One region of the Stappia quadratibracata genome, then DNA from elsewhere that is predicted to be linked to it. Evidence: predicted binding sites of a transcription regulator. Region 1 holds the regulator's gene; the other holds the start of a gene.
The links. The regulator LexA, encoded in region 1, represses DNA repair genes until DNA is damaged. The targets are predictions, from matches to a motif close to TGTTCNNNNTGTGTTCNG.

Region 1 (15,040 bases):
CACGCGCGCGCCGGCGAGGGGAAGGGGCGGCCAGGTGTCCCGGGCGGGCGAGGACGACGACGACAGGCGAGCGCTGCCGGATGCGGCGCCAAGGGCGGTGCCGGCAGCGGCGCCGGGACGAACGGGCAGCGGCAGTGGGGAACGCCGCTGGCTTGCGCTCGCCCCCTTGCTGCTTGCCGATCTGCTTGCCCGTCGTCGGCGAGCCCGCGCAGGATGGCACGAAACGCAAGGGGCGGGGACAAGGTTCGCAGCTGCCTGTGCCGAAAGCCTTGCGCAGGGGCGCGGGCTCGCCTTCGCCGCGCTCGCCTTCACCTTCGGCATCGCTGTCTATTTCCGCCTGCCGTCCGAGCCGTTGGTCCCCGTTCTGGCGCTTGCCGCCATTCTTGCCTGGGCCGGCTGGTTTTTCGCGGCGCGCCGCGGCGTGCGGGGCCTTGTGTTACTGGCTCTGGCGCTGGTGCTGTCGGGACTTTTCGCCGGGGCATTGCGCACCGCACTTGTTGCCGCCCCGGTGATCGATCGGGCGCGGAGCGTGACACTGACCGGCTTTGCGGAGGAGGTCGAGCGCACCGACCGCGGCACGCGGTTGCTGCTGCGCGTTGCGGGGATAGAGCGGCTGCCAGCGTCAGCAATGCCTTATCGGGTCCGCGTGTCGCTGCGCGGCGACCCCGAAGGCGAGAGGATCTCTGTCGGCGAGGCTGTACGGCTGCGCGCGAGGCTGATGCCGCCGTCGGCTGCCGTGATGCCCCGCGGCTACGACTTCGCCTTTCGTGCCTTCTTCGACGGCATCGGCGCCACCGGTTTTGCCTTCGGCGCGCCGAGCCGCATTGATCTCGGTCCCGCACCGCTGTCGCTACGGCTGAAAGCCGGGATCGCCAGTCTGCGTCAGGCGATTGCCGCGCGGATCATCGCCGCGCTCGGCGAGACGACGGCCGCCGCGCTTGCCATTGCGCTGATCACCGGCGACCGCTCTCTGATCCCAGAGCAGGTGACGGAGGCGCTGAGGACCGCCGGCCTTGCGCATATCCTGGCGATTTCCGGCCTGCATATGGCGCTGTTCGCCGGCTCGGTGTTCTTCGTCGTGCGGGCGCTTCTGGCGCTGTTCCCGCATCTGGTGCATGAGCGGCGGATCGATGCCTGGGCCGCCGTTGCGGCGATGTCGGCCGCCGTCTTCTATCTCGGCATTTCCGGTGCCTCCATCGCAACGCAGCGCGCCTTCCTGATGATCGTTCTGGTGTTTTCGGGGCGCATCTTCTCGCGGCGGGCCCTGACGCTGCGCAATGTCGCGATTGCCGTCCTGCTGATCCTTGCGATGCTGCCGGAGGCGTTGCTCGATCCCGGTTTCCAGATGTCCTTCGCCGCCGTGATCGCCCTGATCGCCGCCTATGAGGAAATAACCCGGCGGCGCGCCGCGCGCGAGCGCCAGGGGCCGATGGCGCCGCCGGGTCGTGGGGGGCTGCTGCAGGCCGCGACATCGGGCGCTGCGGGCTGGTTCTGGGGGCTTCTCCTGACCTCGCTGATCGCGGGCCTGGCGACGGGGGCCATCGGCGCCTATCACTTCCACCGAATCTCGCCGCTCGGTACGCTCGGCAACCTGCTGGCAATGCCGGTGGTGACACTCGTGGTCATGCCGTTCGCGGTGCTGGCGCTGGCCCTGCTGCCCTTCGGGCTGGAGGCCTTGCCGCTCGCGGCGATGGGCGCTGGCATCGATCTCGTGGTGGCGATGGCGACCTGGGTCAGCAACCTGACGCCGGAGGACGGGGTGATCGGCGCGCCCTCGCTTGGCGGCACGCTACTGGTGGTGGCGGCAGGGCTTGTCGCCTGCCTTGCGCCGCGGGGATATCGCCCAGTCGCCCTGCTGCCGCTTGCCGCCTCCGTCCTGCTTTATGCCCTGCATCGGCAGCCGGACATGCTGATCTCGGCCACCGGCACGACCATTGCCGTGCGCGATGCGGCCGGGGCCTTGCGCGTTTCATCGCGCCCGAGCGGGTTCCTGCCGGAGGTCTGGTTGCGGGCGGAAGGCATCAGTGTGCAGCACCACGGGAACCGGCGGATCGCGGCCGGCGACCTTCGCTGCGACAAGCTGGCCTGTCTAGTGCGCGCGCATGGTCCGCCGGGGGCGGGTGCCCGGCACGGTGCCTCCGCAAATGCACCGCCGGGACCGGTGGCAGGACCGGGGCCGGGGCCCTTTGCAGCGGGGCAAGGCCCGCCTGCGCTGCTGGTCTCGCTGGTGCGCGACAGCGCCGCCTTCGAAGAGGATTGCCGCAAGGCCGACATCATCGTCTCGGCGCTGATTGCCCCGCCCGATTGCCGGGCAAGGCAGGTGTTCGACGGGGCGCGGCTTGCCCGCGACGGCGCCGTTGCGCTCTATTTCAGTGCGCCGGCCGCCTCGGCCGCATCTCGATCAGCGCTCGCGCAAGCGTCATCGGCTTGGCAGTCGCCATCAGGCACAGGCGATGCTCTCGCTGTTGCCGTGGTCCCCAGCTACGGGCGTCGCCGACCCTGGACGCCGAAATGACCCGCCTGCCAGGAGCCCCGTCCGGCGCGCGGCCTCAATAGCGACGGAACAGCGAGACGAGCTTGCCCTGGATGCGCACGCGTCCCGGACCGAAGATGCGGGTTTCGTAGGCCGGGTTTGCGGCCTCCAGCGCAACGGACGCGCCCTTCTTGCGCAGGCGCTTCAACGTCGCTTCCTCGTCGTCGATCAGGGCGACGACGATGTCGCCGCTGTCGGCGCTGTCGGAACGGCGGATCACCACGGTGTCGCCGTCGAGAATGCCGGCCTCGATCATGGAATCGCCGCGCACTTCCAGCGCGTAGTGCTCGCCGTTGCCGAGCAGGTCGGCCGGCATGGCGATGGTGTGGCTGTGGGACTGGATCGCCTCGATCGGTACGCCGGCGGCAATGCGGCCCATGACCGGGATCTCGACGCTGTCATTGGCCGCGGGCGGTGGGGCTGGGGCTGTTTCCACCGGCGGCGTCTTGCCGAGAGATCCTTCGATGACGGAGGGCGAGAAGCCCTGGCCGCGCTGCGAGGCAAGGCCGAGCGCAACCGATTCCGGCAGCTTGACGATCTCCAGCGCCCGGGCGCGGTTCGGCAGGCGGCGAATGAACCCGCGCTCTTCCAGCGCGGTGATCAGCCGGTGGATGCCGGACTTGGACCGCAGATCGAGCGCGTCCTTCATCTCGTCGAACGAGGGAGGAACACCGGTTTCCTTCAGCCGTTCGTGGATGAACAGGAGCAATTCGTGCTGCTTGCGCGTCAACATGCGCTTGGGTCCCCCGCTCTGGCACGCAAGGCCTGGCCGATATCGGCCGGCTGCTGCCGATCGCTGCCTGCGACTCAGGCTATGTACAAATCATGAACATAGTCTAACCGTTCCTGCCTTGTTCCACAATGCCCATAGGGAACGAAACGGGAAGCGGTAGGGCGCGGGGTCGGCTCAGCCCTGCGGCAGGCGCAGGACCGGCACCGGCGTGCCGGCGGGCAGGGGGGGCGCATGGGGCGGGCGCACCACCAGCGCATCGGCGCGGGTGAGCGTTGCCAGCATGGAGGAGTCCTGCCGCTCGAACGGGGCGACACGCTCCGTGCCGTCGTCCTGGCGCAGGATGCGCGCCCGCAGATAGTCCTCGCGCTGGTCATTGCCGCCGATATCGGCGGTCAGCGGCAGCAGTTCGGCATCGCGCCGGCGCGGCGGGCGGCCGAGCAGGGCGTCGATCAGCGGACGCAGGAAGAGAACGCCGCAGACGAGGCTTGAGACCGGATTGCCCGGCAGGCCGAGCACGCGCATGCCCTCGATGCGGCCGGCCATCAGCGGCTTGCCCGGCCGCATGGCGATGCGCCAGAAGCCGAGTTCCATGCCTGAGGCGGCAAGCACTTCCTGCACCAGATCGTGGTCGCCGACGGAGGCCCCGCCAAGCGTGACGAGGATGTCGGCTCCGACGGCTCGCGCCTCGGCGATCTTCTCCGCGATATGCTCGCGCCGGTCGGAGGCGATGCCGAGCTGCAGCGGCTCGCCGCCGCAATCCTCGACCAGGGCGGCAATGCCCGCATGGTTGGAGGCGATGATCTGGTCGGGCCCCGGCTGCTCCCCCGGTTCGACCAGTTCGTCGCCCGTCGCCAGGATCGCCACCTTCGGTCGGCGGCGCAGCTCAAGCACGGGATGGTTCATGGCGGCCGCCAGCGCAAGGCGGCGATAGTCGAGCCGCGTACCGGCGCTCAGCAGCGTTTCGCCAACCTTGAAATCAAGCCCGGCGGGGCGCACGAAACGGCCGAGCGGTGCGCTTTCCAGCGCGGTGACGCGCTCGCCGTCGCGCTCGGCGTTTTCCTGGATCAGGATCGTGTCGCTGCCTTCGGGAAGCGGTGCGCCGGTGAAGATGCGCACGGTCTCGCCCGCTCCGATGGTGCCGGAGAAGGCGCGGCCCGCGGGGGCTTCGCCGATCAGCTTGAGCACGGCCGGAACGGTGGCGATATCGGCCGCGCGCACGGCATAGCCGTCCATGGCGGAGGCGGCGAAGGGCGGCTGGGTGCGGGTCGCGGCAAGGTCGGCAGCCAGCACGCGGCCATTGGCCAGTGCGAGCGGCACGGTCTCGGAGCCGAGCGGCTCGACGTCGCCGAGAAGTCGCGACAGGGCTTCGTCGACCGAGATCAGCGCCATGTCAGCAGTGCCTCATGTCAGTTGGCCTTGTGTCAGGCGGGGTTCGTTTCGCTCGCCGCGGTCCAGTCGCCGGACTTGCCGCCGGACTTGGCAAGGACGCGGATGCCGCCGATGGTCATGCCGCGGTCGACGGCCTTGGCCATGTCGTAGATCGTCAGGCAGGTGACCGAGCAGGCGGTCAGCGCCTCCATCTCGACGCCGGTCTGGCCCGAAACGCGGGCCATCGCGGTGACGCGCAGGCCCGGGAGCGCCTCGTCCGGCACGATGTCGACGGCGACCTTGGACAGCAGCAGGGGATGGCAGAGCGGCACCAGCTCGTGGGTGCGCTTGGCGGCCATGATGCCGGCGATGCGGGCGGTGGCGATGACGTCGCCCTTCTTGGCCGAACCGGACAGGATCAGCGCCAGCGTTTCCGGCTTCATGCGCACATGGCCTTCGGCCTGCGCCTCGCGGGAGGTGACCTCCTTGGTCGAGACGTCGACCATGTTGGCCGCGCCGCTCTCGTCCAGATGGGTCAAGCGCGGGGAAGCGTCTCCAGAAGATGTGCCAGCCATGTCCTACTCCGCCGCAAGTCCGGGACGCGCCAGCAGCGCGCGCGTTGCGCCGGCCACATCGTCCTGGCGCATCAGGCTCTCGCCGATCAGGAAGGTGGAGATGCCGCAGCGTTCCATCCGGGCAAGGTCCTGCGGGGTGAACAGGCCGGATTCGCCGACGACGAGACGGTCGTCCGGGATCAGTCCGGCCAGCGTCTCGCTGGTTTCCAGCCGCGTTTCGAATGTCTTCAGGTTGCGGTTGTTGATGCCGATCATCGGCGAGGTGAGGCGCAGCGCGCGCTCCAGCTCGTCCGCGTCGTGCACCTCGACCAGCACGTCCATGCCGAGGCCGAAGGCGGTCGCCTCCAGATCGGCGGCCAGCGCGTCGTCGACGGCGGCCATGATGATCAGGATGCAGTCGGCGCCCCAGGCGCGGGCCTCGAACACCTGATAGGTGTCGTAGAGGAAATCCTTGCGCAGGGCCGGAAGCGCGGTGGCTGCACGCGCCGCGACCAGGAACTCCGGCGCGCCCTGGAAGGACGGGGTGTCAGTCAGTACGGAGAGGCAGGCGGCGCCGCCGGCCTCATAGGCGCGGGCCAGCGCCGGCGGATCGAAGTCGGCGCGGATCAGGCCCTTGGACGGGCTTGCCTTCTTGATCTCGGCGATCAGGCCGAACTCGCCGGCGTCCTTGCGGGCGCGCAGCGCGTTCAGGAAGCCGCGCGGGGCGTCGGATTCGGCGGCGCGCCGCTCGATCTCGGCCTGCGGCACGGCGGCCTTGGCGGCGGCGATCTCCTCGCGCTTGTAGGCGCCGATCTTTTCCAGGATGTCAGCCATCGCCGCGCACCTCGTTCGACACCTCGACGAGACGCGACAGGCGCGCCAGCGCATTGCCGCTGTCGATGGCATTCGCGGCCATCGCGACGCCCTCGGCAAGGCTCGGTGCGCGGCCGGCGACCACCAGCGTCGCGCCGGCATTCATCAGCACCGTGTCGCGATAGGCGGACTTTTCGCCCTCCAGCACGGCCTTGAGCGCGACGGCGTTTTCCGGCGCCTCGCCGCCCTTCAGGTCGGCGGGGTCGTGGAACGCAAGGCCGACATCCTTCGGCGAGATCTCGAACAGGCGGATCTCGCCGTTCTCCAGCGCGGCAACGCTGGTCGGGCCGGTCGTGGTGATTTCGTCGAGCCCGTCGGAGCCGTGCACCACCCAGGCCGATTCCGAACCGAGCGCGGCAAGCACGCGGGCGATCGGCTCGACCCATTGCGGGGCGAAGACGCCGACCATCTGACGCTTGACGCCGGCCGGGTTGGACAGCGGGCCGAGCAGGTTGAAGATCGTGCGGGTGCCGAGCTCGGTGCGCGCCGGACCGACATGCTTCATCGCCGAATGATGGTTCGGCGCGAACATGAAGCCGAGGCCCGCCTCGCGGATGCAGCGGGAGATCTGCGCCGGGCTGATGTCGATGTCGACGCCGAGCGCGGCCAGCACGTCGGCTGCGCCCGACTTGGACGACAGCGAACGGTTGCCGTGCTTGGCGACATGGACGCCGCAGCCGGCGACCACGAAGGCCGAGCAGGTGGAGATGTTGTAGCTGCCGGAGGCATCGCCGCCGGTGCCCACCACGTCGACCGCATCGGCCGGAGCGGAGACCGGAACCATCTTGGAGCGCATGGTGGCGACGGCGCCGGCGATCTCGTCGACGGTCTCGCCGCGCACCCGCAGCGCCATCAGGAAGCCGCCGATCTGCGCAGGGGTCGCCGCGCCCGACATGATGATGTCGAAGGCGGACTGGGCTTCTGCGCGCGACAGGGCGTGCCCGTCGGCGGCCTTTGCGATCAGGCTCTTGAGGTTGCTCATATCAACGTCCTCCCGAAAGGGACCCGGGGCGGCATCAGCTGCCGCCCTGGCCGAGCACCCGGTTGATGTTGGCCTGGTTGACGCTGACGCCGAGCCGCGCCTCGCGCTCACCGACATACTGACCGATGATCGAGTTCTGCAGAGCCTCGGCCAGCCGCTGGTCGAGCGCGGCGATCTCGCCGGCCTCGCGGAAGAAGGCCGGAGCCGAGGCGCCCGTCACGCGGAAGACCAGGCGACGGTCGCCCTCGCGCGCGGCGCTGCCGAGCGTGCCGACCGGGCCGGAGAAGACGGCCGGGATGGCGGAGGCGGGCAGGGGGCCATTGGCGCCATTGCGCTTGATGCCGCTGGCCGAGGCAACCGTCAGGCCACGCTCGGTCGCCACGTCCTGCAGCGACTTGCCGCCGCGGACCTCTTCCACGATGGAGGAGGCAAGGGCGTCGAGACGCTCGGTGCGCTGCTGCGCGGTCCAGGCGTCGACGACCTGCTGGCGTACTTCGTCCAGCGTGCGGTCGCGGGCCGGAACGACTTCGCGCACCTCGAACCACAGGAACCCGTCGCGGCCGAGCTGCAGCATATCGGCCTCGATGCCGACATCGCTCTCGAAGACGTCGGAGATCAGGTCGTTGGCGTCCGGCAGCTCAACCGCGTTGCCGGCCTCGTCCTTGCCGGCGCTGTCGAAGGCGGCCGGCGTGTCGAGGGTCAGGGAGAATCGCTCGGCGACCTCCTGCAGCGTCGCGCCGCCGGCGCGGGCGTCCTCGATCTCGTCATGCAGGTCCAGCACCTCGCGCTGCGCCTGTCGCAGTGCGATTTCCTTGCGCAGCTCGGGAGCGACCTCCTCCACCGGCGACTGATGCGCCTCGGTGATCTCGGCGACCTTGAGCAGGACCGAGGTCAGGCGTCCCTCGACGATGTCGGAAGTCTGTCCCTCGGCGAGCGAGAAGGCTGCCTCGGCGATGGCCGGATCGAGCAGGTCCGTGCGGGCCATGTTGCCCAGCTCGACCTGCGTTTCCGTCAGGCCGCGCTCGGCCAGGATGTCGTCGAAGGTCTTGCCTTCCGAAAGTGCGGTGCGGACAGCCTCGACCGCGGCCGCGTCGGGCAGCGGAAGCTGCAGGATGCGGCGGCGCTCCGGCTCGCCGAAGCGGTCGCCGGAGGCCTGGTATTCCTGGCGCACGTCGTCTTCGCTGACCTCGTCCGGGCGCGCCAGGCGCTCGGGCGTCAGCGACAGCAGCGCGACCTTGCGGTATTCGGGCGCGCGGAACGTGTCCTTATTGGCCTCGAAATATGTGGCGAGCTCGCTGTCCGTCGGGGCGGGAATGTCGCCGGCCTGATCGGCGCCGAATTCCACGTAGTCCACGCTGCGCTCTTCATTGGCGTGCTGGTTGAACGCCTCCAGCATGGCCGCCGGGGTCGCAAGGCCGCCGCTGATCGCGTCGGCGATCTGGCGGCGCTCCTCGAGCAGGCGGCGCTCGGCGACGAAGGCGTCCTCGGTCAGGCCGTTGGCCTGCAATACGCGGGCGAGCTGGGCGCGGTCGAATCCGCCGCCCGGCGCCTGGAAGGCCGGAGCCTCCTGGATGAGACGGACCAGTTCCTGATCGGAAACGCCGATATTGTAGCTCTCGGCCGTCTCGTTCAGCGCGGCCTCGGCGATCATGCGGCCGAGCACCTGCGCCGGAATGCCGAGCGAGGCGCCTTCGACGGTGGACAGCGGCCGGCCGATGTTGCGGCCGATCGTGTCGAGCTCGCGCCGATAGGCATTGTCGAAGTCGACGATCGAGATCTTGCGGTCGCCCACGGTCGCGACCTGGTCGCCGCCGACATTGAGAAGATCACCCGAAATGCCCCAGATCGCGAAGCTGATGACGAGAAGACCGATCAGGAGTTTGGAAATCCATGACTTTGCGCCGCTGCGCAGAGTGTCGAGCATTGCAGGTTCCGTCGTTACTGAGGCAACAGGATACGGCCCGGACCTTGGGTAAAATCCGAGCGAGAGCGGGCGGATCATAGAGACGCGGGCCCGCAGGAGCAAGGCACAGGCAAAGGCTTGCGCCGTATCGTCTTGAACGAGGCGGAAATTCTGGTAGCACCGGCGCTGAACCTGCCTTTCGCGCAGAAGCCAACCGCCGACCGAATGCCAGCCGAGGATGTCGAAATGACCGAGAAGAACAAGCCGCTGATCGCCGGAAACTGGAAGATGAACGGGCTGGCGACCGCGCTCGGCGAACTGCGGTCGATGGCGGAGGCGGCGGCCGGCGGTCTGGCGGCAAGCGTGGACATGGCGATCTGCCCGCCCGCGACGCTGGTCGCGGCAGCGGCGGCGGCAGCCGGAGACAGCGGCTTGAGCATCGGCGGGCAGGACTGCCACACCGCCGCAAGCGGCGCCCATACCGGCGACATCTCGGCCGAGATGCTGGCCGATTCCGGTGCGCGCTGGATCATCGTCGGCCATTCCGAGCGCCGGGCCGACCACGGCGAGAGCGATGCCCTGGTGCGGGCCAAGGCGGAAGCGGCCTGGCGTGCGGGTCTTGTCGCCATCGTCTGCGTCGGCGAGACGGAAGCCGAGCGCAAGGCCGGCAAGGCTCTCGAGGTGGTCGGCGCACAGCTTGCCGGCTCGGTGCCGGACGGGGCGTACGGCGCCCGGCTGGTCGTTGCCTACGAGCCGGTCTGGGCCATCGGCACCGGCCTGACGCCGACGGTGGATGATGTTGCCGAGATGCATGCCTATATGCGCAAGGAACTGCAGGGACGGTTCGGACCCTCGGCTGCGTCGATCCGGCTGCTTTACGGCGGCTCGGTGAAGCCGGCCAATGCCGGCGAGCTGTTGTCGGTGGACAATGTCGACGGCGCGCTGGTCGGCGGCGCCAGCCTGAAGGCCCCGGATTTCCTTGCGATTGCAAAGGCTGCCGGCTGATCTGCCGGCATAGCTTTCGCCATGCGGGCAGCAGGTGGCTGCCATGAGCGGGGCCGGGGCCGATCAAGGGTGGAAACCATGACGGCATTGGTGTAGAACCCGCTCCAATCCGAACACGAAAGACTGGTTGTCGATGGAAACCGTTGTCATCGTTATTCACCTGATGGTCGTGCTTGCGCTCGTCCTCGTGGTTCTTCTGCAGCGTTCCGAGGGCGGTGCCCTGGGCATCGGCGGCGGCGGCGGCGGGATGATGTCCAGCCGCGGCAGCGGCAACGTGCTGACCCGCGCCACCGCCATCCTGGCTGCAGTCTTCTTCGCGACCTCGCTGGGACTTGCCATGCTGGCAAAGAACAGCGATCGCCCGGCGTCCATCCTGGATGCCGTGCCCGGTACGCAGACCGCGCCGGCAGGCGAGGGAACGTCGGGCTCCGGCAACGGCATTCTCGACCAGCTGCGTCCGCCCGAGACGCCCGCCGGACCTCAGGTTCCGGCGGCGCAGTAAGCCCAGGGCGGCAGGCGTCTTCATCCAATGCCCCGCGATACCCGTCGCGGGGCATTTTCTTGTGTGTTAACTCCGTGTCGGGCGTTCGAATCAGCGCCCGCAGCGATATGGTATTGGTCCATGGCGCGATACATCTTCATCACCGGCGGCGTGGTTTCTTCCCTTGGCAAGGGACTCGCCTCCGCGGCTCTTGGAGCCCTCCTGCAGGCGCGTGGATACCGGGTGCGGCTTCGCAAGCTCGACCCCTATCTCAACGTCGATCCCGGGACCATGAGCCCCTATCAGCACGGTGAGTGCTTCGTCACCGACGACGGTGCCGAAACGGACCTCGACCTTGGCCATTACGAGCGGTTCACCGGTCGTCCGGCCAACAAGATGGACAACATCACCACCGGCCGGATCTACCAGGATATCATCGCCAAGGAGCGCCGCGGCGACTACCTCGGCGGTACGGTCCAGGTGATTCCGCACGTCACCGACGCGATCAAGGCCTTCGTGCTCGACGGCAATGACGACTACGATTTCGTGCTGTGCGAGATCGGCGGCACCGTCGGCGACATCGAGGGCCTGCCGTTCTTCGAGGCGATCCGTCAGCTCGGCAACGAGCTGCCGCGCGGCCATGCGGTCTATATCCACCTGACCCTGATGCCGTTCATCGCCTCGGCAGGCGAGCTCAAGACCAAGCCGACCCAGCACTCGGTCAAGGAGCTCCGCTCCATCGGCATCCAGCCGGACATCCTGATGGTCCGCTGCGACCGCAAGATCCCGGAGAGCGAGCGGCGCAAGCTGTCGCTTTTCTGCAACGTGCGCGAAGGCGCCGTCATCCCGGCCTATGACGTCAAGTCGATCTACGACGTGCCGATCGCCTATCACAAGGAAGGCCTGGACGACGAGGTGCTGGCGGCGTTCGGCATCACCGGCGCGCCGGCGCTCGACCTGTCCCGCTGGACCGGCATTTCCGAGACGCTCGCCAACCCGGAAGGCGAGGTGACCATCGCCATCATCGGCAAGTACACGGTCCTCAAGGATGCGTACAAGTCGCTGATCGAGGCACTGGTGCATGGCGGCATCGCCAACAACGTGCGCGTCAACATCGAGTGGATCGAGTCCGAGATCTTCGAGAAGGAAGACGCGACCCCGTGGCTGGAAAGCGTGCACGGTATTCTCGTGCCGGGCGGCTTCGGCGAGCGCGGCGCGGAAGGCAAGATCGCGGCGGCCCGTTTCGCACGTCTGCACAAGGTGCCGTATTTCGGCATCTGCTTCGGCATGCAGATGGCGGTGATCGAGGCGGCGCGCAATCTCGCCGGCATCAAGGATGCCAACTCGACCGAGTTCGGCGAGGCCGCAGAGCCCGTCGTCGGCCTGATGACCGAATGGTCGAAGGGCAACCAGATCGAGGTCCGGCGCGCGGATGGCGAACTGGGCGGCACCATGCGTCTTGGCGCCTATCCGGCGCGGTTGCAGAAGGGCTCGCGCATTGCCGACATCTACGGGGCGGAGATGATCTCCGAGCGCCATCGCCACCGCTACGAGGTGAACATCGCCTATCGCGAGCGGCTGGAGCAGGCGGGCCTGCGCTTTGCCGGCACCTCGCCGGACGGCCAGCTGCCGGAGACGGTGGAGATCGACGACCATCCCTGGTTCATCGGCGTGCAGTACCATCCGGAACTGAAGTCGCGCCCGTTCGAGCCGCACCCGCTCTTCGCGTCCTTCGTGGCCGCGGCGATCGAGCAGAGCCGCCTGGTCTGAGGACGGCCGGGCCGGACATACCGGGGCAGGGGAGAGGACAATGACCGCACGCGGTTTCGATCACGTGGTCTGGACGGTGCGCGATCTTGCCGCTGCCGCCCGCTTCATGGAACAGGCGGGCTTTCGCGTGACGGCGCGCGCCCGCCATCCCTGGGGCACGGAAAACCATCTCGTCCAGCTCGACGGGTTCTTCATCGAGATCCTCGGAATCGGCGACGAGACGCTGATTCCGGAAGCAGCGGACAACAGCTTTTCCTTCGGTGCGTTCAACCGCGATTTCGTGAAATCGCGCGAGGGCGTGTCGATGCTGGTCATGGAAAGCCGCGACCCGGCTGCCGACCGCCGCGATTTCGAGCAGGCCGGCCTGCATGTCTATGCGCCGTTCTCTTTCGGCCGCGAGCAGACACTGCCCGACGGTGGCATCCGCAAGGTCGGCTTCGACCTGACCTTCGTGCGCAACGACAGCGATCCCGCGCACGGCTTCTTCACTTGCCTGAACCGCTATCCGGAGAACTTCTGGTCGGCCGAGTATCAGGCCCATCCCAATGGCGTTGCCGCGCTCGAATCGGTCGTGATCGTCTGCGACGAACCGGCCGAGCAGCACATCTTCTACGCAGCCTTCACGGGCCGGCGGGAGATGCGGGCGACGAGCCTTGGAATCACCATCGAGACGCCGCGCGGCCGGTTGCATCTGATGCCCCCGGCAGCGTTCTCCTCCCTCTATGGAATCGATGCGCCGCAGATTGGCCCTGGCGGTTCGGCAATTGCCGCGCTCGGCCTGCGCTCGCGCGATCGCGATCATCTGGCGCGGACCCTTCGGGACGCGTCGCTGGGTGTGGTGGACGCGCCCGAAGGGCTGGTTCTGCCAGCCGGGGACCACTTCGGATTGGCGCTTGTCTTTGACTGAAATGCCTGCGTAACCTTCCAAAAGTTGCAAAACGGTCGTGCGGGAAGGGGCGTCATCGCCCGTTCTCGTTCGTCCGCTAGACGGGTGCCTGGTAGCCAGGGCTCGGGGGAGGTTACAATCATGGCCCAGTTGCGTTCGTTCCTGCGCGTGAGCCTCGTTCCTGGTCTTGCCATCGCGCTGGCCGCCTGCAATCCGTCGCAGGACAGCGCAACACAGGAAGCGCCTCCTCCTTCCGTCACCGTCGCCGCGGCCGTCTCCAAGGAGGTGCGCCAGTCCGTCCGTTTCGTCGGGCGCGTGCAGGCGGTCGACGATGTGAATCTCATCGCCCGCGTTTCCGGCTTCCTCAACTCCAAGAATGTCGATGACGGCGCCACCGTTCAGGATGGCCAGCTGCTGTTCACCATCGAGCGGGCTCCCTACGAGGCGGCTCTTGCCTCGGCAAAGGCGGATGCGGCACGCGCGGCGGCCGACGCGGCGCTGAAGGCCTCGGATCTGGAGCGCGACAAGGACCTGCTCGACAAGGGCCATGTTTCCCAGGCCAAGTACCAGGCGACGCTCGCCGCCAAGGAGCAGGCCGATGCCTCGGTCGCGGCGGCCAATGCCGCAATCACCCAGGCCGAGCTCAACCTCGGCTACACCGACGTGACAGCGCCGTTTGCCGGCAAGATCGGCAAGAGCAATTTCAGCGTCGGCGATGTGGTGGGGCCGACGAGCGGGCCGATCGCGCGGCTGGTGCGCACCGATCCGATGTATGTGAGCTTCGCGATCAGCGAGAAGGACTATCTGGACGCGGTGCGCGGCGGGAATCCGGCGGAGGCAGTCAACGACAAGGCCGAGTTGCCGGGGATCCACGTGATCCTGCCCAACGGCACGCGCTACGAACAGGACGGCGAGATCGTCTTCATCGACAATGTCGTCGATCCGAAGACGGGAACGATCTCGGTTCGCGGGCGCTTCCGCAATCCCGACCTGCTCCTGGTTGCCGGTACCTTCGTCGAGGTCGTCGTGGAAGCGCCGGTGTCGATGAAGGAGATCCTCATTCCGCAGTCGGCGGTGCAGCGCGACCAGCGCGGCCCCTTCGTGCTGGTGGTGGGCAGCAACGAGACCGTCGAGCAGCGCTATGTCGAGCTCGGCCAGCAGGTCGACGCGGATTTCGCCGTGACGAAGGGACTGCAGGAGGGTGAGCGGGTGATCACGCTCGGCCTGCAGAAGGTGCGCCCGGGCGTGCCGGTCAACGCCGCGCTCGCCGCCGGCTCGGCGGAGTAACGCCGATGTTCTCGCGGATCTTCATCAACCGGCCGAAATTCGCGCTGGTCATCTCGATCGTCATCACGATCGCCGGCGCGCTTGGCTACATGTCGCTGCCGGTCGAGCAGTTCCCCAACATCACCCCGCCGGTGGTCAACGTCTCCGCCAGCTATACCGGCGCCAGCGCACAGGTGCTGGAAGAGACCGTCGCCGCGCCCATCGAGGCCGAGGTGAACGGCGTCGACAACATGCTCTACATGTCGTCGAACAGCTCCGACAACGGCAGCTACTCGCTGAACATCGTCTTCGATGTCGGCACGGATCCGGACATCGCTGCGGTCAACGTGCAGAACCGCGTCTCGCAGGCAACCAGCGTGCTGCCGGCCGACGTCACCCGCAGCGGCGTGACCGTGCAGAAGGCCAGCACCAACATGCTGCTGGTCGTGACGCTGTATTCGCCCAACCGCACCTATGACGAGCTGTTTCTCGCCAACTACGCCTCGATCAACCTCAAGGATTCGCTTGCCCGCGTGAAGGGCGTGGGCAAGGCCGACGTGCTGACCGACTTTGCCTATGGCATGCGGATCTGGCTCGATCCGAATCGGCTCGCGGCCCTGTCGATGACGCCGTCGGACTTCATCGCGGCGATCCAGGACCAGAACCTCCAGGTCGCGGCCGGCCAG
Region 2 (15,040 bases), 810 kb from region 1:
ATCCGAAGGCCTGCACCGATCCGCAGAGCTTTGCCGCCATGCGCCAGGCCTTCGCCGCCGCGCTGCCGCCGCACGATATCCTGCTGTTTTCCAAAGTGATCCGCGAATATCGCGGCGTGCCGAATCCGCTGTGGACCGACGGCCGGCTCATCGAGATCGGGGAAGGTGCCTCGCGCATCGAGCTCGACCCGGACAGCCTGGAGCGGGCGCAGAGGAACCACTCCGTCTATCCGAAGATGGCAAAGCAGCGCACGCGGCTGGAAAAGCTGCCGGGCTTCGAGATCGTCGAAGCCACGACCGCTTGCGAGATCGACCAGATCCTCGGCGTCATGGCCCGCCAGCGCCGGAAGCGCATGTCGGCCCAGGGCATTCCCGACCTCTTCCAGGATCCGGCGGTCTTCGCCCATTACCGCCGCCTGGCGATGAGCGGATGCAAGGACGGGCGGGTCCTGCTGCTCGGCTTGCGGGTCGGCGACACATGGCTGGCGACCAGCTACTGCCTGTGTCATCAGGGCGTCCTCACGGGCGTCCTGTGCTCGCTCGACGAAGGCCCCTATCGCAAGCACTCGCCCGGCCTGATCGCCACGATCCTCGAGATCGAATGGGGCAGACGCCACGGCTTTGCGCTCTACGACTTCGGCGCTGGCAGCTATGGCTACAAGGACCGCTTCGGCGGCCGCCATCGCGTGATCAAGACGCTCGGCGTTCCCGCGACCCTGCGCGGCGCGGCCTGTCTTGCGGCCTGCCGCGCGCGGATCGCCCTGCGCCTCTGGCTCCGGCACCGGCCCGCCCTCGCCCGGACCGTGCGCCGGGCCAAGAGCCTGATCGCCGCCGCCATCGGCCGCGGCCGGGACGTGCAAAACGGCGTCGGCAGACGCGCCTGGATCCTGCTGCTCGGCTGCCCCCTGTAGCCCCCGGAGAGAACACGCCTTCGCGCCGGACTGCAGCTCAGCGTTTGTCGGGCCCTGCGCCGGAGGCACCATCGTCCGGCCTGGCCTCCTCCGTCTCGCCGCCGCCATTCTCGGCGTCTTGCTCGTCCGGCAGTCCAGCAAAGAGGTCCGGCAGCGTCTCCGTGTCGGCCATCGCATCCGGCGGGGTTTCGCCCGTCTCCGCAAACGCCTCGTCTCCGACGTCCGCGCTCTCTTCGAGAGGCTCCATCTCGGCGGCTTCAGCGATCTCCTCCTCGACGATATCGCCGCGAGGAATATCGTGCCGGCGGCGAACCTCGTCGAGGATGCGGTGGGCCAGGTCCGGCTTGCGGGCCATCAGCGCCCGCAGGTCCTGCGCTTCCAGCACCATCAGCTGCGCATCGCTCATGGCCGTCACCGTGGCCGAGCGCCGCCGCTCGCCCAGAACCGCCATTTCGCCGAAAAAGCCGCCCTCTTCCAGATGGGCGCGGGTCTGGCCCATCGTCACCTCGATGAGGCCCGAGGCGACGAAGAACATGCTGCTGGCGAGATCCCCGCGCCGGCTGATCACCTGGCCGGCCGCCACGGACTGGCCGCGCAGCAGGCGGGCGATCTCCGCGATATCCGCCGCCCGCAGGTCCTGGAACAGCGGTACCCGGGCGACCATGCCCCAGCTCACGGCGAAATCGCGCGAATGGATCTCCCGCGCGAAGGCGGTCGCGACGATGCCGACCGGCAAGGCCAGCAGCCCGTAGCCGAGCAGCATCACCACCCCGCCCAGCATCTTGCCCGCCGGGGTCACCGGAACCACGTCGCCATATCCGACCGTCGTGACCGTGGTCATCGCCCACCAGACCGCGTCGGGAATCGTGCCGAAAGCCTGAGGCTGCACCTCGCGCTCGACCATGTACATGGCGGTCGCCGCCAGCATCACCACGCCGAAGATGATCAGCAGGCTGGCGCCGATGGCGTGGCGCTCCGACAGCAGCGCATTGGCCAGCGAGCGCAGCGCCGGCGAGTAGCGCGCCAGCTTGAAGAAACGGGCGAGCCGCAGGATCACCATCACCTTGAAATCGGCGGGAACGAGAAGGATGCCCATGAGAAAGGGCAGGACCGCCAGCAGGTCGACGATGGCGGCCGGCTGCAGCGCATAGCGCAGCCGCGCCACGGCGGGCGTGTCGTTCCGATAGGGCGGATGCAGGTCCGCCACCCACAATCGGGCGAGATATTCGGCAAGGAAGGCCGCGCCGATCACGAACTCGGCCAGCGCGAAACTGTCGCCCCATTCCGACGACAGCGAGGGAACCGTCTCCAGCGCCACCAAGGCGACGGCCGCCAGAACCAGAAGGATCAGCAGCCGGTCGAACCAGCGCCCCTGACGGTCGCCGGCCGCCCCCAGCTCCAGCCAGCGGTAAAGCCGCCGGTGAAGCCGGGCCACCAGCCCCTTTTGTGCGGGAGCCGCATCGGCGGAACGCCGGCGGTCGGCCGCGACATGCGACGGGTCGCCAGCCTCTTTGGAAAGAGGATCGCGACCCGCTGTCATCGCGTCAGGCCTGGGCCGGCGCTGCATTCTCCAGCGCCTGAGCAATTGCCGTGACTGCCGCCTCGGCCTGGGAGGCATCGGAGCCGCCGGCCTGCGCCATGTCCGGACGGCCGCCGCCGCCACGCCCGCCCAGGACCTCGGAGCCGACCTTCACCAGATCGACCGCGTTGAACCGGTCGGTCAGGTCGCCCGTGACACCGACGACGATCGCCGCCTTGTTGTCTTCCGAGGCGTTGACCAGCACGACGATGCCCGAGCCGATCTGGCCCTTGGCCTCGTCGGCAAGGCCCTTGAGATCCTTGGGGTTCAGCCCTTCGACGATGCGCGCCATCAGCTTGATGCCGCCGATCTCCCGCAGGCCCTTGTCCGCGTCGCCCGCGCCGCCGCCGCCCATGGCGAGCTTCTTGCGCGTGTCGGCAAGTTCACGCTCCAGCCGACGCTTTTCCTCAACCAGCGCGGCAACGCGCTCGGTGACATCCGCCTGGCCCGACTTCAGCACCGAAGCGATCTCGCGCACCCGCGCATCCTGCCCGGCCAGATGACGGCGGGCAGCCGCGCCGGTCAGCGCCTCGATACGGCGCACACCGGAGGCAACGGCGCCCTCGGTCACCAGCGTGACGAGACCGATATCGCCGGTGCGCGACACATGAGTGCCGCCGCACAGTTCCGCCGAGTAGGTCTTGCCGGCCTTGTCGCCGCGCAGCGCCCGGCCCATCGAGACCACGCGAACCTCATCGCCGTATTTCTCGCCGAAGAGCGCCATCGCGCCCTCCTCGATCGCCTCGTCGACGCCCATCAGGCGGGTTTCGACGGGAGCGTTCTGCAGCACGATCTGGTTTGCGATCTCCTCGACCTCGGCCAGTTCCTCCGCCGACATCGGCTTGGGATGGGAGAAGTCGAAGCGCAGCCGCTCCGGGCTCACCAGCGAGCCCTTCTGCGCCACATGGGTGCCGAGGACCTCGCGCAGCGCCTCGTGCACCAGATGGGTCGCCGAGTGGTTGGCGCGGATCGAGCCGCGGCGTGCCGCATCGACCAGGAGTTCCAGCGGCAGGCCGATGGTCACCTTGCCGGAGAGCACGCGCACCTCGTGGACGAAGAGGCCATCCGCCTTCTTCTGGGTGTCGGTGACTTCCAGCTCGACACCGCCCTCGCCGCGCATGCGGCCCGTGTCGCCGACCTGGCCGCCGGACTCGCCGTAGAACGGCGTCTGGTTGAGCACGACGAAACCGGTCTCGCCTTCCTTCAGCTCCATCGCCTCGCCGCCGTCGCGCACCATGGCGGTGACGACGCCCTCGGCGGTCTCGGTGTCGTAGCCGAGGAAATCGGTCGCGCCGCAACGCTCCTTCAGCGTGAACCACACCGTGTCGGTGGCCGCCTCGCCGGAGCCGGACCAGGCGGCACGCGCCTCGGCACGCTGGCGCTCCATCGCGGTGTTGAAGGCCTCGAGATCGACGCTAACGCCGCGTGCGCGCAGCGCGTCCTGCGTCAGATCGAGCGGGAAGCCGTAGGTGTCGTAGAGCTTGAACGCCGTCTCCCCGTCGAACTCGGCGCCCTCGCCAAGGCCGGCGCTGGCATCGTCGAGGAGAGTGAGGCCGCGGGCCAGCGTCTTGCGGAAGCGCCGCTCCTCGAGCTTCAGCGTCTCGGTGATCAGGGCCTCGGCGCGAGTCAGCTCCGGATAGGCCCGGCCCATCTCGCGCACCAGAGTCGGCACCAGGCGCCACATCAGCGGTTCCTCGGCCCCCAGCAGATGCGCATGGCGCATGGCGCGGCGCATAATCCGGCGCAGGACGTAACCGCGGCCCTCATTCGAGGGCAGAACGCCGTCGGCGATCAGGAAGCTGGCGGAACGCAGGTGATCGGCGATGACCCGGTGGCTGGCGCGCTGCGCGCCCTCAGCCTCGACGCCGACCGCGTTTTCCGAGGCCGAGATCAGCGCGCGGAACAGGTCGATGTCGTAGTTGTCATGCACGCCCTGCAGCACGGCGGCAACGCGCTCCAGCCCCATGCCGGTGTCGATGGACGGCCGCGGCAGGTTGATGCGCTCGCCCGGCAGCTGCTCGTACTGCATGAAGACGAGGTTCCAGATCTCGATGAACCGGTCGCCATCCTCTTCCGGCGAGCCCGGAGGACCGCCCCAGATGTGGTCGCCGTGATCGTAGAAGATCTCCGAGCACGGGCCGCAGGGGCCGGTGTCGCCCATCGCCCAGAAATTGTCCGAGGTCGGGATGCGGATGATCTTGTCCTCGGACAGGCCGGCGATCTTCTTCCACAGCGAGAAGGCCTCGTCGTCCTCGGCATAGACCGTCACCAGCAGCCGGTCCTTCGGCAGCGCGAACTCCTTGGTGATCAGGTTCCAAGCGAGCTCGATGGCCCGGTCCTTGAAATAATCGCCGAAGGAGAAATTCCCCAGCATTTCGAAGAAGGTGTGATGGCGAGCGGTGTAGCCGACATTGTCGAGGTCGTTGTGCTTGCCGCCGGCGCGCACGCATTTCTGCGCGGTTGTCGCGCGCTGGTAGTCGCGCTTCTCCAGACCGGTGAAGACGTTCTTGAACGGCACCATGCCCGCATTGGTGAACATCAGGGTCGGGTCGTTGCGCGGCACAAGCGGGCCGGATGCCACGATCTCATGACCGTTGCGCCCGAAATACTCGAGAAAGGCAGACCGGATTTCGTTTACGCCGCTCATCAGGATCCCATCCGTTGCGCCGCGCCTGCCCGCCTGTCCCGCGGTCTTCGAATGGTCCGGAAGGGGGAGCGCGCCTGTCTTCGTTCTTGTGCCCGCTTTTAGCTTTGTGGCGACAGCAAGTCCAGCGCGCGCCTTGCCTGCAACAGCCTCTTGCACCCGCAAAACCGGGCAAATCGCAAGCCGGCCCTGCAAGCCGCCGCCGCTCGACGTTCACGGCGGACGCTGCCCGGTTGCCGCAAGCCCCCTCGCACACACCTGCCCAAAAGCAAACAGCCGCCCGATGGGGCGGCTGCAGCTGGGTCTTACTCGTCGGCGGAGCCGTCGTCCTCGGTTTCCGAGAAGGGATCGGTGATCCGCTCCGCGATCAGGCCGGCATTCTGCCGGATCGCCAGCTCGATCTCTTCGGCCGCCTCCGGATTGTCGCGCAGGAACTGCTTGGCGTTCTCCCGGCCCTGACCCAGCCGCTGGCTGTTGTAGGAGAACCAGGCGCCCGACTTCTCGACGATGCCGCCCTTGACGCCGAGATCGATGAGCTCGCCCATCTTCGACACGCCCTCGCCATAGATGATGTCGAACTCGACCTGACGGAAAGGAGGAGCCAGCTTGTTCTTCACCACCTTGACGCGGGTCTGGTTGCCGACCACCTCATCGCGGTCCTTGATCGCGCCGATGCGGCGGATGTCGAGGCGCACGGAGGCGTAGAACTTAAGGGCGTTGCCGCCGGTCGTCGTCTCGGGCGAACCGAACATCACGCCGATCTTCATGCGGATCTGGTTGATGAAGATGACCATGCACTTGGAGCGCGAGATCGAGGCCGTCAGCTTGCGCAGCGCCTGGCTCATCAACCGCGCCTGCATGCCCGGCAGGCTGTCGCCCATCTCGCCATCGAGCTCGGCCTTCGGCGTCAGCGCGGCGACCGAGTCCACCACCAGCACGTCGATGGCGCCGGAGCGCACCAGCGTGTCGGCAATTTCCAGCGCCTGCTCGCCGGCATCCGGCTGGGAGATCAGCAGGTCGTCGATATTGACGCCGAGCTTGCGCGCATAGATCGGATCGAGCGCGTGCTCCGCGTCGATGAAGGCGCAGATGCCGCCCTTCTTCTGGGCCTCGGCAACGGTGTGCAGGGCCAGCGTCGTCTTGCCCGACGATTCCGGCCCGTAGATCTCGACGATGCGGCCGCGCGGCAGGCCGCCGATGCCCAGCGCAATGTCGAGGCCGAGCGAGCCGGTCGACACGGTCTGGACCTCGACCACCTGGCCCTGGCCCATCTTCATGATGGAGCCCTTGCCGAAGGCGCGTTCGATCTGTGAAAGGGCGGCGTCGAGCGCCTTGTTCTTGTCCATCTGCATGCCTTCGACCAAGCGGAGTGAATTCTGTGCCATGAGGCTGCCATCCTTATTTCACGCCGCGCCCGGCGATTCAAACTGCGCTTTTGTACCATTTTTGTTCTCATTGCGCAATCGAGCATAAGATGCTGAATTAAAACATATATTCAAAACATGTTCCGCTATTGTTCATGAAACAGCTGCCCCGAATGGCAACTGCAGATCACCGAGAATCGGTTGCGCTCACCGGCGACGGGAGTGCGCGCGGCCCCGCACAGCGGCGCGAGCGGGACATATGCCGTACCCGGCAGGCGAACCGGCGAGCCCGCCGCGGAGCAGTCGGACGGCTTCAAACCCAGGTCTGTTCCGCGCCGTTCTCGATGACATGCACGACGCCCTGCGGCTCTTTCAGACGCAGGATCTGCGCATCGTCGAGGCCGAGGCAAATGCCGCGGATGACCTTGCCGATCTGGCCGTGCGCCACGGCGATGGTCGGACGCGAGAGCGTGCCGAGCCAGCGGCTCGCCCGCTCGCGAAGGTCGGCGAGGGTTTCCCCGCCCGGCGCGCCGAAATACCAGTCGTGGTCCGGCTTGCCGGCCATATGCACGGGAAACCGCTCGATCATCTCGGGCTTGGTGAGGCCGCTGAGCTCCCCCAGGTCGATTTCCTTGAGCAGGTCGGTTGCGATCGGCCGGAGGTCGAAATGCTGCCGGATGTTGCCGACCGTCTCCTGCACCCGGCCGATGGGGCTTGCCATCTGGTCGAAGCCGTCTGGCGAACCCAGCTCCCGCGCCAGGATCTCGCCGAGCCGCTGGGCCTGTCGCTGGCCCGTCTGCGTTAGCGAAGAGTTCAGGTGACCCTGGGCGCGACCGGCAAGGTTCCACTCGGTTTCGCCATGGCGCATGAAGACAAGTCGCGGGTGCTGCAAGGGATCGGTCCGCCATCGGTTGGGGCATGGCGCTCGAAAGGCACCGTAGAGGAGCCCCGGCTACCCTTGCTGGTCGGAAAAATCAACGCACGCCGGAGACACACGCTCGGTCGCCGGCGGCGGCACGCCGGCAAAGCCCCTCCCCTCGCATTGCGCGAGCCGGTATAAGCGGTTGCAAGGACAAAGGCCGGAGACCTGCCCGCATGCCGCTTGCCGCCTTTGGCGCCATTCATCTCGACACGATCGCCCATGCGGACCGCCGAATCCTGCGCGAAACCTCGACGCCGGCGGCGCTTGCCATACGGCCCGGCGGCGTCGCGACCAATGTGGCGCGTGCGTTGGCGCGGCTCGACTGCCGCATCGCGCTGGCCGGCCGGCTGGGGCACGAGGCGGAGGCCGACGGTCTGCTTAGGCAATTGGCGGCGGAAGGCGTGGAGACAGGAGCTATCCGCCGCAGCGACCTGCCAAGCGGGCGCTATCTCGCCCTGCACGATCCCGACGGCACGCTGGCGGCGGCCGTCGTCGATGCCCGCATCACCGAGATGCTGGAGCCGGGCGCGCTGCTGCCGCTGACCAGCGCGCAGGAGGGAGCCGGCTGCTGGTTTCTCGATGCCAACCTGCCGAAGCCGCTTCTGGTGGAACTGGCCAAAGCGGCCGGAGAGCGGAGGCTGGCGGCCGACGCGGTCTCGCGGGCCAAGGCCGCGCGGCTGGCTCCGATCCTGCCGCGGCTCGACCTGCTGTTCTGCAACCGGGCGGAGGCCACCGCCCTGCTCGGGCGCGACACCGAACAGGACGAGAAGCAGCAAGAACCCGACGACAGCGGCGTGAAGGCGGCAAGCGCACTCGTTAAGGCCGGCGTGCGGGCCGTGGTGATGACCCGTGGCGCTGCCCCCGTGCTTCTCGCGACCCACGCCGGCATCGACGAGATCTCGCTGACGACACGCGATGGCGCTGCTGCTCCTCCGCCGAGCATCGTGGATGTGACCGGAACAGGCGATGCGCTGATCGCCGGCACGCTGGCGGGCCTGGAGCACGGCTTGCCGCTTGCGCAGGCGGTCGCGGCCGGCATGCGGGCAGCGGCGCTGACGCTGGAATGCGCCGGCGCGGTGGCCGAGGCACTGAACTGGCCGGCAATCGCACCGACCCACTGGAAAGCAGGATAAGGAAGGATGCGCGGCAGCCGCCACCCGGCCATGCGCAAACGGGGTGACCGCGCGCCTCGACAGCGACGGGCCGGCGGTCCTATAAGGCGGTCCGCACCCAGCAGGGTACGGCAGGACGGAGCGAATTCGACATGCTGGACAAGGATATGAACGGGCTGGCTCCGGTTCTGCAGCTGGGCGAGGACGTCGCGGCGGCACTGGCCGAGGGGCGCCCCGTGGTGGCCCTGGAATCGACCATCATCACCCACGGCATGCCCTGGCCGAAGAATGTCGAGACCGCCCGGCTGGTCGAGGCGGACATCCGCGCCGGCGGCGCCGTACCGGCGACGATCGCGGCTCTCGACGGCAAGCTGCATGTCGGCCTTTCCGACGGCACGCTGGAGCGGCTGGCCAAGGCCGAGGGCGTGATGAAATGCTCGCGCGCCGATCTCGCCATTGCGCTGGCGACCGGCCGACCGGGCTCCACCACCGTCGCCGCGACGATGATGGCCGCCCATGCGGCCGGCATTGCGGTCTTTGCTACCGGCGGCATCGGCGGCGTGCATCGCGGCGCAGAGACGAGCTTCGACATCTCCGCCGATCTCGACGAACTTGCCCGCACCCCGGTCTGCGTGGTGGCAGCCGGCGCCAAGGCGCTGCTCGACCTGCCCAAGACGCTGGAGGTGCTGGAAACGCGCGGCGTGCCGGTGATCGCCCACGGGCAGGACGCCTTCCCAGCCTTCTGGTCGCGCGACAGCGGCCTTGCCGCACCCTACCGCATGGACAGTGCGCAGGAGATAGCCGACCTGCTGGAACTGCGCACCCGCTTCGGCGACCACGGCGGCGTCCTGGTCGCCAATCCGGTGCCGGAAGCGGACGAAATCCTCCCCTCGCAGATCTCCTCAGCCATCGAGCAGGCGCTGGCGGAAGCCGCAGCCCGCGGCGTCAGCGGCAAGGCGGTGACGCCCTTCATCCTGGCGATGATCTACGAGCTCACCAAGGGGCGCAGCCTCGTGACGAATATCGCCCTGGTCCGCAACAATGCGAGGCTGGCAGCGGGAATCGCGGTTGCGCTGGCCGCGCGGCGAGGCAGGAACGGAGCAGGCCGTCTCTCCTCTGACGTGTAACTGCCGCATTTTATATGCTTAACTCGCTGCGACCGGCAGCCAATGGGGGGCGCCGAACGATCCTCCCGCCCGCACCGGTCGCCGGAGTCCAATACGGCCCTGCCCAGCCTGCCCTTCAGGCGGCAACAAGGGCGAGACAGGAAGACAGAGGCTAAGATGGCGGAAGCAGCAGCTCAGACCGGACTTTCTCCGATGCAGTATCTCGACAAGGCGGTGGCGGCCCTGCGCGACATGGGCCTGATGCCCAACGGCACCGCCGAGGCGCCGATCAACGCACTGCTGGAAAAGATCTCCGACCTGTCTCCGGACAAGATCGCGGTGATCACCCGCACGCTGGGTCAGGCCCAGACCTTCAACGAGGTGGTGCGCAACGAGATCCAGGCCATGTCCATCGGCGAGCGCTACGAGGCGATCACCGAGGCGTTCAACTCGATCCGCGACGACGCCAAGGGCATGGTCGACCAGCTGGCCGACGGCAAGATCTCCTTCATGGAGAACCTGTCCAACAAGTGGCGCGACATGACCCGCGGCACGATCTCCGACCGCTTCGGCAAGATCAGGGAAACCTATCTCGACGTCGCCCGCGACACCAAGGACCAGATCGAGCGCGAACAGCGCATCCTGGAGGCCTATCGCGACTTCCGCGGCGCGCTGAAGCAGGCCGAGGTGCTGGCGCTCGAGGTGCTCAACACCGCAACGGCCCGCCTGGAAGCCGCCAAGGCCGCGCTGGAGGCCTCCAACAAGGAAGTCGAGGCGCATGACGGCGGCGATGCCGCGGCCAAGGCCCGCCTGGAATTCGCCCGCGACGAGAAGATGCGCGCGATGCAGGACGAAGAGAAGCGCTACCAGATCTCCAAGGACCTCTCCGACAACCTGACCATCGGCTACAACACGTCGGAAGTGATCATGGCGCGGCTGATGCAGACCACGAATGCCAAGGAGCGGGTCTACGCCCAGTCGGTCAGCTTCTTCTCCACCAACGATTCCGTGCTGACCGCGCTGAACGCCTCCTTCACCGGCCTGCATGGCCTGCATGAGTCGACCGAGGCGCTCAACGCCATGAAGGACGGCGTGTCGAAGTCGCTGGAGACCCTGGCGGAGATCGGCGATGCGGTGCAGGAAGCCGCGCTGAAAGCCGGCTACGGCCCGACCGTGCAGGCGGCAGCCGTCAAGAAGCTGGTGGACTCGGTCATCAACTTCCAGGTCAACTCGCGCGAGATCATCAACGAGATGCGCACCATGTCGACGAAGAACTCCGAGGAGATCCGCGACGCGGTGGAGGACGGCAAGCGTCGTCTTGCAAAGCTCGCCGCGCAGGGCAACATGATCGGCGCCTGAGCCACCCGCAAGGGAACGGCATCCATCACGGCCGGCCGCGGAAATCCGGGGCCGGTCCCGCCGCACAGGGCCGCAGGGGAACGAGTGCATGGCCTCCGACACCGCCTCGACCAGGGCACCGCTCGATGAGCTGATGATGGCGATGGACGTGGTCGACACGCTGCGCCACGACGAACGCATCGCGCTGAAGGAACTGAGCTCGGACGAGCGCGACGCTGCAATGATCCAGCGCCTGCGCGAGATCTACACGAGCCAGGGCATCGAGGTTTCCGACCGCCTTCTTCGCGAAGGCGTTGAAAACCTGAAGCAGAACCGCTTCGTCTACAATCCGCCCGCCGCAGGCTTCCAGCGCACGCTGGCGCTGATCTATGTCACGCGGATGCGCTGGGCGAAAGCGCTCCTGATTCTCTTGCTGCTGGCCGTTGCCGCTGCGCTTGCCTGGCATTTCCTGGTGTCCGTTCCGCGCGAACGCGCCGCCGAGGCGCTGCGGATCGAGCTGACGCAGACCCTGCCGACGGATATCGCCGCAACGGTGCGCCGGATCGGCGAGGTGAGCGAGGAAACCGCCGCCCGCGAGCAGGCGGCGACGCTGGCCACCAGCGGCCAGGCGGCCCTTGCCGCGAACGATGCAGCCGCCGCCCGCAAGGCGCTGGCCGACCTGAAGGCGCTGGAGGCGCGCCTGCTGCAGGTCTACGACATCCGCATCGTGTCGCGTCCGGGCACGCCGACCGGCGTCACCCGCATTCCGGAGGCCAACACCTCGGCGCGCAACTACTACCTTCTCGTCGAAGCGGTGGCGCCGGACGGAACGGTCGTGCCACAGGAAGTGACCTCGGAAGAGGACGGTGCCCGCAAGAGGGTCACCATCTGGGGCCAGCGGGTGCCGCAATCGACCTTCGACGCGGTGCGCCGGGACAAGGAGGAGGACGGCATCGTCAGCAACCCGGTGCTTGGCAGCAAGGCACGCGGCAAGCTGCAGCCCGAGTGGCAGGCCCGGGTGGAGACGGGGGCGATCACTCAATGGTAGCTCTCACCGGCACGGCTTCGCGCCGGACGACATCTGAGGGAGGGACCGGCGGGAGGCCGGCACGCACGCACAAGACGGCAAGGGGCACGCGGGCATGGTGAGCGGACGTCAGACCCTCGGCTCGATCGAAAGGGCGCTCGGCGAAGTCCGGCAGGAGGAAGACCTTCTGCGGCGGCGCGTCGATGATGCGATGCGCGAGATCAACGATCTGCGCGCGGCCGAGCTGGAGGCGTTCCGGGACCTGGCCCGGTTCCGCCTGCGCGAAGGCGGCGACAAGATCTTCGGTCAACGCATCGACAAGGACGAGGCAGAAGCCCGCCGCCAGCTGGAGCAGCGCGAACTGGCGCTGTCGGCCCTGCGCGCTCAGCACGACGCCCTCAAGAGGGACATCGCCGCCCTCACCGAGCAGCGCCGCCGGCTGACACGCGAGCGCGACGCGGCGAGCGACCGGCTCGACGGCATTCTTGAGGCCGTCGACGAGAAGCTCGCCGGCGATCCGGCCTATACCGCCCAGCGCGAGGCGGCGGAGGCCGCGCAGCGCACGGCCGAGGCAGCCCGTTCGAAGGCCAGACAGGCGCAGGACGACCGCGCGGCCAAGAGCAAGGCCTATGAGGACGACACGCTCTTCATCTATCTGTGGAAGCGCGGGTTCGGCACCTCCGCCTATCGTTCGACCGGCCTCATCCGCATGCTCGATCGCTGGGTCGCGCGGCTCGTGCGTTACGACGATGCGCGCCCCAACTACGCGATGCTGGTGGAGATCCCGCAGCGGCTCGGCGACTATGCCAGCGACCGGGAAGCCGAGGCGCAGGCCGAGCTCGCAAAGCTCGGTGTCCTGTCGCGCCAGGCGGCCGCAGAAGTTGCCGGCGAGGACCTTGCCGCGATCATCGAGACCGCCGAACGCGAGATCGAGGACACGACGGCAACCCTGGAAAAGCTGGAAGCCGAGCTGGAGGAGTTGAGCAAGCGCGAGCAGCCGTACCTCTCCGGCGAGGATTCCGAATTCCGCACCGCCGAGGAGGCCTTGCTGCGCTCTCTGCGCTCAGAGGAACTGACGACCCTGTGGCAGGAGGCGCTTGCCACGTCTTCGACCGAGGACGAACGGATCGTCCGCCGCCTGCAGGACCTCGACGCCCGTATCGAAATCCTGAACCGTGCGACAGAGGAAGACCAGCGCACGCTGCGCGATCTCGGCCGCCGGCGCGACGAACTGGCCAAGGTGACGCGCCAGTTCCGCCAGAAGCGCTACGACACCTGGGATTCCACCTTCGACAATGACAGCCTGACCGGCGTGCTGCTCGGCGAGCTGGCCAAGGGCGCCCTGTCGGGCGCCGATTACTGGGCCAAGGCCGAAAGGTCGCGCAAGCGGCGCAAGCGCCATGGCGGCAGTGTCGGCTTTCCCGGCGGCATCGGCCTGCCCGGCTCCATGGGAGGATCGGGCGGCGGCTCGGACGGGGCTCCTTCGGGGCGGCGGGTTCGGCAGCGGCGGCGGCTCCTTCGGGGGCGGCGGCTTCAAGACCGGCGACACGTTCTGAGCCACGACCAGACCCTTTCAAGCGCGCGGATCTCGCCTTGGCACATTCGCCGGGATGCCGTAATCCGCAGTCTTTGTTAACTTCGCTGTCGCAAGCTTGCGCTTGCGCGAAAGATCCGCGCAGCATCGCCTTCCAGGTGCCGCCCGGATGTCCTGCCCATGTCCGGGCCCATACAGTCTTCTTGGGGATTGCCGCAATGCTGCTCCGCCTGACCCTCGTCCTCGTTGCCGCCACGGCCCTGACCGCCTGTCAGTCCGGCCGCCGCGGGCCCGCCCCGGTCGAACCGCAGCAGGCAGTGTTGACCGTGCCGGCCGGAGCGCAGTCGATCACCGTGCGGGCCAACACCGAGACGGTTCGCCAGACCATCGTTGCCAATGCCACTGAGCGCGGCACCCCGATTGCCCAGAACCAGCCCAACATGGTGATTCTGGAGCGCACGGTGACGGGAGAAAACCCGGCTCTCGACAGCGAGTTCGGCCCCTCGGACAACGGCCCGCGCAAGTTCCGCATCCGCGTGCGCTTCCAGGGCACCGGCTGCGACACGCTGGTGGTGCAGGATGTCGCCGTGGTGAACAATGCCGGCACGGCGCTGGAGCAGGTCTTTACCCTGACCCAGCCGCAATACAACCCGCGCGACAGCCTGGTCGGCCTGAAGTCGAAGGCTGAGGCCGGCGCCCGCTGCATCTGACGGAAAATCTGGCAAATGAAAGGGAAGCGACCCAGTCGCTTCCCTCCAGCGTTGCAAGCGAGGCGAAAACGCGCTTGTCTCGCGGTCGGGTTGAATCGCCCTTCCCGTCCCGCTTGCAAACGGCAGCGCCATGGCCACCGTCTACGATCTGAAATCCCGCTTTCAGGACCTGTTGCGCCCGCTGCTCCGCCGAATGGCGGCCGCCGGCATCACCGCCAATCAGGTGACCCTTGCGGCCCTTGCCCTGTCCGTGATGGCCGGGCTTGCCATTGTCTTGTGGCCGGAAGCCGGCCTGCCCCTTGCCCTGCTGCCCCTCGTTCTCTTTGCCCGCATGGCGCTCAATGCCATGGACGGCATGCTGGCCCGCGAGCATCACCAGCAATCGGCGCTGGGCGCCGTGCTGAACGAGCTCGGCGACGTGGTTTCCGACCTTGCGCTCTACCTGCCCTTCGCACTCGTGCCCGGCGTCTCGGCGATGGCCGTCGTCGGCCTGTGCCTGCTGGCCGTGATCAGCGAGATGAGCGGCGTCGTCGGCATCCAGATCGGCGCCTCGCGGCGCTATGACGGGCCGCTCGGCAAGAGCGACCGCGCCGTCCTGTTCGGCACGCTCGGACTTTTGCTCGGCATCGACCTCATCGGTCCGGCCTTCGCCAACTGGGTGCTGGCAATCGCGCTGCTTCCTGGCGCTCTCACCATCTTCAACCGCGCCCGCAAGGCGCTGGCCGAGGTCCGGGAGGGCCGCCCGTGAACCTGATCACCAACATGACGCCGCTGCATCTGGCCATCGCCGGCA

Region 2: recA (recombinase RecA) is a predicted target of LexA. The motif match lies at 6,571-6,588, and genes of this name have one in related genera.

Annotation. Positions count from the first base shown of each region.
Region 1 covers NZ_JACMIA010000001.1:2,458,241-2,473,280, reverse strand. Annotated here, with positions in the region: gene H7H34_RS10860 (ComEC/Rec2 family competence protein) at 35-2,515, shown strand; gene lexA (transcriptional repressor LexA) at 2,550-3,266, opposite strand; gene H7H34_RS10850 (molybdopterin molybdotransferase MoeA) at 3,441-4,655, opposite strand; gene moaC (cyclic pyranopterin monophosphate synthase MoaC) at 4,688-5,209, opposite strand; gene trpC (indole-3-glycerol phosphate synthase TrpC) at 5,213-6,022, opposite strand; gene trpD (anthranilate phosphoribosyltransferase) at 6,015-7,043, opposite strand; gene H7H34_RS10830 (peptidylprolyl isomerase) at 7,078-8,967, opposite strand; gene tpiA (triose-phosphate isomerase) at 9,193-9,951, shown strand; gene secG (preprotein translocase subunit SecG) at 10,085-10,453, shown strand; gene H7H34_RS10815 (CTP synthase) at 10,574-12,202, shown strand; gene H7H34_RS10810 (VOC family protein) at 12,243-13,109, shown strand; gene H7H34_RS10805 (efflux RND transporter periplasmic adaptor subunit) at 13,230-14,375, shown strand; gene H7H34_RS10800 (efflux RND transporter permease subunit) at 14,381-15,040, shown strand, end outside.
Region 2 covers NZ_JACMIA010000001.1:3,267,193-3,282,232, forward strand. Annotated here, with positions in the region: gene H7H34_RS14655 (GNAT family N-acetyltransferase) at 1-911, shown strand, start outside; gene H7H34_RS14660 (cyclic nucleotide-gated ion channel) at 949-2,346, opposite strand; gene alaS (alanine--tRNA ligase) at 2,456-5,137, opposite strand; gene recA (recombinase RecA) at 5,440-6,519, opposite strand; gene H7H34_RS14675 (histidine phosphatase family protein) at 6,812-7,390, opposite strand; gene H7H34_RS14680 (PfkB family carbohydrate kinase) at 7,594-8,553, shown strand; gene H7H34_RS14685 (pseudouridine-5'-phosphate glycosidase) at 8,685-9,659, shown strand; gene H7H34_RS14690 (cell surface protein) at 9,816-10,997, shown strand; gene H7H34_RS14695 (DUF6384 family protein) at 11,086-12,024, shown strand; gene H7H34_RS14700 (coiled-coil domain-containing protein) at 12,119-13,639, shown strand; gene H7H34_RS14705 (hypothetical protein) at 13,756-14,247, shown strand; gene H7H34_RS14710 (CDP-alcohol phosphatidyltransferase family protein) at 14,378-14,995, shown strand; gene H7H34_RS14715 (phosphatidate cytidylyltransferase) at 14,992-15,040, shown strand, end outside.